2 linked regions of the Prochlorococcus marinus str. MIT 0919 genome follow. The protein of the gene in region 1 binds, or shares a complex with, the protein of each later gene. Links are inferred from orthologs where the notes say so. Each region holds a gene or a part of one and is shown in the gene's direction. Other genes may lie near its edges.

What was found.
Region 2: the proteins of pheS (region 1) and pheT are in contact, whole or in part, in a crystal structure (PDB 6P24), measured with the Escherichia coli proteins. The link is inferred for Prochlorococcus marinus str. MIT 0919 from one-to-one orthologs.

Annotation. Positions count from the first base shown.
Region 1 is NZ_CP114779.1:687,129-690,271, reverse strand. Bases 107-2,979 are described here. They hold pheS (phenylalanine--tRNA ligase subunit alpha), read left to right. Parts: upstream 107-975; coding sequence 976-1,983; downstream 1,984-2,979. Other genes in these bases: O5635_RS03810 (NAD(+) kinase), read left to right, coding at 2,077-2,979; surE (5'/3'-nucleotidase SurE), read right to left, coding at 116-904; O5635_RS03825 (DUF3611 family protein), read left to right, coding at 107-110. In the rest of the region: more of O5635_RS03825, read left to right, coding at 1-106; more of O5635_RS03810, read left to right, coding at 2,980-2,985; O5635_RS03805 (bifunctional cobalt-precorrin-7 (C(5))-methyltransferase/cobalt-precorrin-6B (C(15))-methyltransferase), read right to left, coding at 2,995-3,143.
Region 2 is NZ_CP114779.1:297,204-300,278, forward strand. What follows is about bases 1-3,065. They hold pheT (phenylalanine--tRNA ligase subunit beta), read left to right. Parts: upstream 1-317; coding sequence 318-2,813; downstream 2,814-3,065.

The DNA of each region.
Region 1 (3,143 bases):
CCTCATTGGAAATGCTTTCTGTTTTAAGCAATACACAAGTTCTTTTTGCTCATTTGATTGGATTAATATTTTCTCTTTGGCTTTTGCAAAGAATTTATAGAAGTAAGTAATAATTTCAATTAAATGAAGGAAGTTCATTAATATCACCTCTCCAGAAAAGGTCAGGTTGAATAGGAGTAATTGAAGGAGAATTTGACTCTATTTGTGCAACATCACTAGGCCAAGAAGATGGACCTTCACCTGCAGAATATAGGTCCTTAACTGCTTTGCCAGCCATCCAGTAGTAAGTATTACCTCTAGGGTCTATTCGTTTGCAGAACTGCTCCTCATATTGCCTTATAGATAGCCTTGTCCAACTTAAGTCACCCATTTCTGATGAGTTGCAAGGTGGCACATTTAAGTTTAAAAGCAGTTTTTTGGGCCAAGCTTGAGTAAGTGCTTTTTCAGCAATATTTAGGGCTAATTGGCTTGCATATGCAAAATCTCTCCATTGAAAACTTGCAATACTTACTGATAATGATGGAATGCCTGCGAGAGTACCTTCAAGAGCTGCAGCTACTGTCCCAGAACAGAAAACATCTGTTCCCAGGTTGGGTCCATGATTGATTCCAGAGAGAACCAAATCGGGCTGTTCGTCAAGCAGTTCATTTAGAGCAAGTTTTATGCAATCAGCAGGAGTTCCGTTGCAGCCCCATGCAGATACTCCTTGCTCAAATAATTCGTTTGCACTCTCTGCCCGTATTGGTGATTGCAATGTAAGGCCATGACCAGTAGCAGAGCGCTCTTGATCAGGACATACAACAGTTACTTTATGCCCTCTAATGGCTGCTTTGGAGGCTAAGGTTCTTATCCCATCTGCAAAAACACCATCATCATTGCTAATTAGAATTTTCAAAGGTTTCATTAATGTGAGCATCCTTTAGGCGAAGTTTTGTCCCATTGCTGTTTAAAGTTTGTATTCAATACTTTTTACTCGTGAGTGAAACTTTATCTCTTAAGCAGCTTACTGATGAACTTGATCGTTTAGAGCAAAAGGCTGCAAAAGAAATTGGGCAGATAGCAGAAGAGGCATCACTTGAAAAGTTAAGAGTTGATTTGCTTGGAAAGAAAGGAAGCCTCTCGAAAATACTTGGTGCTATGAGCGGGCTTAGTCCTAGCGAAAGACCAGTAGTGGGTCAAAGAGCAAATTTGTTAAAGAATCTTTTATTAGATCTCATTTCAAAACGTCTTAAGAAGATCCAGTCCAAAGCTCTAACTGAATTAATAACCAAAGAAACTCTTGATGTCACTATCCCAGCTGTTGGTACACCATTAGGCCGAAGACACCCTTTGAATTCAACCAAAGAGGAAATTATAGATTTATTTTGTGGATTGGGTTATGTCGTCGAAGAGGGGCCTGAGGTGGAAAATGATTATTACAATTTCGAAGCTCTCAATATTCCAGAAAATCATCCTGCAAGGGATATGCAAGATACATTTTATTTAGGTGGAAACTCACTTTTGCGAACTCATACTTCTCCAGTTCAAATTAGATATTTAGAGAAAAACCCGCCACCTGTAAGAATTGTGGCACCTGGAAGGGTATATCGTCGCGATGCAGTTGATTCAACACATTCTCCAGTTTTTCACCAGATAGAGGTGTTAGCAATAGATGAAGGACTGGACTTTAGTCATCTACGGGGGACTGTAATGGCTTTCTTGAAGGCATTCTTTGGGGATTTGCCAGTGCGATTTAGAGCTAGTTATTTCCCTTTTACAGAGCCATCAGCTGAGGTGGATGTTCAATGGCGAGGTAAATGGTTAGAAGTTATGGGATGTGGGATGGTAGACCCAGCTGTCTTGGAAGGTTTAGGAATTGACTCTGAAAGGTGGACAGGGTTTGCAGCAGGCCTTGGTGTGGAGCGTTTCTGTATGGTGCGACATGGTATAGATGACATTAGACGTCTTTATACAAGTGACCTGAGATTTCTTGAGCAGTTTTAGGTTTAAAGTGAGGTTAATTTTTTTATTAAAATAAATTCAAAACTAAAAACATATCTACTTCAAAATGGCTTTAATCGTTATCTTTCTTGACCAGTGCCAAAGTTAGGACTGATTGTCAATGACGGGAAAGAGCTTGCTGTAGAAATTGCTCTCACGATTCAGAAAAAGTGTGAGGAATCTGGCTATGAAGTAGTTAGAGCAAGTAGCTCAGGTGGCATGGTTGGTTTCGCTAACCCAGACCAGCACATGAGAATGCTTGGTTATAGCGCATGTGTCCCAGACGGTTTTGATTCTTCAATGAAGTTGGCCATAGTGCTTGGTGGAGATGGAACAGTTTTATCAGCAGCTAGGCAGACTGCTCCAGTTCAAGTCCCGATATTGACCATAAATACGGGCCATTTAGGCTTTTTAGCCGAGACTTATCTATCGGATCTTGATAAGGCACTAGATCAAGTTTTATCAAGGCAGTGGGATATCGAGCTTAGGACTAGCCTGGTAGTGAGCGTTATGAGAGGTGATCAAAGGAGATGGGAAGCGCTTTGCCTGAATGAGATGGCTTTACATAGGGAACCTCTTACAAGTATGTGTCACTTTGAAATATCTATTGGGAAACATGCGCCAGTTGATATCTCTGCTGATGGAGTTATCCTTTCAACTCCCACAGGATCGACTGCCTATTCTCTAAGCGCTGGCGGGCCTGTAATTACCCCCGATTGTCCTGTTCTCCAGTTGACGCCTATAGCGCCACATTCTTTGGCGTCTCGAGCTCTAGTATTTAGTGATTTAGAACCAGTTACTGTTTTTCCTGCTACACCTGAAAGGTTAATGATGGTTGTTGATGGTACAGCAGGATGTTATGTCTGGCCTGAGGATCGAGTTTTGATTAGACGAAGTAACCACCCTGTAAAATTTATACGTTTATCTGACCATGAATTCTTTCAAGTCCTTAGGAATAAGCTGGGCTGGGGGTTGCCACACGAGGCTAAGCCTGACAAATCATAGAAATTAAAATTATTTTTCTAACTTGGCTTTTAAAATAAATACAGGGTTCATAGGGGAAAACCTTGTTCCTTCTGCTATTTGCACTCCTCTAGAATGTTGATGCTGGCTAATTTTTATTGAGCAATCTGACTTTTTTAAAATTTCTTCGATTATATTAA
Region 2 (3,075 bases), 390 kb from region 1 along the record:
AAGTTTTTAGCTTTACAAACAAGCCTAAAGTGAAGTGGTTTGTTTGAAATCTGGAAAGAACTTTTTGAACAACTTGTCAGCTGCAATAGTCCTGTTCTTTAGTTTGGCGTAGAATGGTACACCTCATGAACGTTTAGATCTATTCTAACGCCTTTCGATGCACTCTTTGTTAATGGATGCCGATGGACCTTATTTGCGGTCATGCGAATTTAAGGTCGCTTTAGATATAAGCTAACAAGCCATGACTTTACAAGCTATTTGTAATTTCAAAAAAATTACTGCTTAAAAGTAGGATCTATGCCATACATATCTAGACAATGAAGGTATCTCTCTCCTGGTTAAAAGAACTTGTTAGTACCGATTTTAATGTCGAGCAAATAGCAGAATCGCTTTCTATAGCTGGGTTTGAAGTCGAAGATATAACAGATTTAGCACAAGGTTTTGAACATATTGTTATAGGCCGAATTGAAGAAATTAGCAACCACCCGAACGCTAATAAACTTAAGGTTTGCAAAGTACTTGTAGCTGGAGAACAAATTCTTCAAATCGTCTGTGGCGCTTCAAATGTTAGAGAGGGAATACATGTATTAGTAGCTAGAGAAGGTGCGTTCCTTCCTAAGCTTGGAATTAAAATAAAGTCAAGTGAACTTAGAGGAATACAAAGTGAAGGGATGATTTGTTCCTTGGACGAATTAGGTCTTCAATCTAAATGTGATGGGATTGCGATAATTGAGGAAATCTTATCTGAGACTCCTCTTTTAACTGATGACCCTTCTAAGTTGCTTGGTTTAAATGACGTTGTACTCGACTTCGCTATTACAGCTAATAGACCAGATGGAATGTCTATGCTTGGTATAGCAAGAGAATTATCTGCTATCACAGGTTCTTCCTTGCAATGTCCCCATATAAAAGATCAGGGCGAACTCAAGTTATTCAAGCCAGATGTTATTGACCAAAGGATTATTTCCTCTAATGAGATATACACAATAAATTATATTGAAGGAGTAAATGGTAGACTTTCATCTCCTAGTTGGTTGAAAGATAGATTAAAAAATGCTGGAATAAATAGCATTAATGCTGTCATAGATATAACTAACTACGTTATGGTCGAGTATGGTCAGCCATTGCATGCCTTTGATGCTGATTTGTTGAATAAACTATTAGGAAGAAAAGCTATAAGTTCAGACTTTGGTATCAGAATGGCCAAAAATAACGAAGAATTTTTAACATTAGACGGCAACAAGCATTTGTTATCAGATAAGTCTCCTGTTATAACTTGCGGGGGAATACCTATCGCAATAGCTGGAATTAGTGGAGGATTGAATAGTGGCGTTAACCTAAACACAAAAAATATTTGGTTAGAGGCAGCAGTTTTTACTTCGCCCTCTATTAGGATTTCATCTAGAGATATAGGTATTCGAACAGAATCTAGTAGCCGTTATGAAAAGGGAATTTCACCCTTGTTAACAATTGAAGCTAGTAATAGAGCTATAGATTTGTTAGATAAGGTTTTTAAATGTAAACTTTGCAGTAGGTGGACTACAAATGAATTTACATCAAAAATAAAAAGTATTAAATTACGTCGGAATCGATTACAGGAACTATTAGGTCTGATTAAAGATAAACCACAATCTAAAAGTAATTCTGATAACAATGATCAATCTTTACTAATTTACAATTCTAAAAGGAAACTTCATGATCATGAAATAACTGATTCATTAAAGCTATTAGGATGTATTGTTTCTACAAATGAAGATGGTTGGGATGTAAAAGTTCCTCCTAATAGATGTTTTGATTTAACCCGAGAAATTGATTTAGTTGAAGAGGTCGCAAGACTTGTTGGTTATGACAAATTTGATGTCAACCTTCCAGAACCACTATTACCTGGTGGCTTAACAGCTAATCAGAAAGTTTTAAGACTGATTTCCAATAGCTTATCCAACCTTGGCTTTTATGAAGTAGTCACATATTCACTGGTTGGAGCTAAAAAGAATGAGACTCTTATTCCTATATCAAATCCATTGTTAGCAGAAACAAGTCACTTACGATTAAATTTATGGGAAGAGCACTTACTTATATCTAAAAGAAATATCCATGCAGGAAGAGACTCTTGTTGGATATATGAAATAGCTAAAATATATATTGAAGAGGATTCTATGATTGTAGAAAAGGATATTTTGAGCGGCCTCTTGACCGGAGATCAAACTTTAGAGAAATGGTCAAGTGGAGGAAAGCAAAAAGAACTAGGGTATTACAAAGCAAGAGGGAAATTATCGCAACTGCTTGAAGGACTCAAGCTTTCTATAACGGATATTCCCCTAATAAACGATGATAGGCTTCATCCAGGACGTGCCTCTACATTAATTTTGGAAGGTCGCAATCTTGGATGTTTTGGACAAATACATCCAAAACTAAGTAAGAAATTAAGCCTGAATAGCAATACTTTTATATTTGATATTGATTTGAAAAAGTTATTGCAAGCGGCAACAAGAAAGAATAAATTAAATGTAAGCTTTAAGGAATACCCAACTGTTCCATACATGCAACGCGATATAGCGTGCATAGTCTCTAAAGATTGTGTGTCTTCTAAAATTACGAAGCACATTCAAAAATTAGGCTCTCCCTTACTCGAGAATGCTGAATTGATAGATAGGTTTGAAAGCGACATCATTGGGGAAGGAAAGGTTAGTTTGGCTTTTAGGCTTACTTATAGAGATAAAAAGGATACTCTCAAAGAAAAGGATATAAATCCACTACATACAAAAATACAGAATGCATTAACTGATATGTTTGATGCCGAAATAAGGAAATAGATGTTTCACTATTCTCACAAGAGACCCATATTTGGTCTTGAACTGGGTCTAGTCTGAGCCTAGGGAGAGAAATAAATGCATCATATAGAAAGTAATTTATCTGAACTAATTGCGGAACAATTTATTTGCTTGAATGAATTGCTGAGCTAAATATAAAATCTACTTGATACCAAACGGTACTCATAGCGAGACCAATATATAGACCAGGCTGAGACTAGAGAGGAATTTCTGCAGATAATCCTTTCTATGAATACTAGTTGGG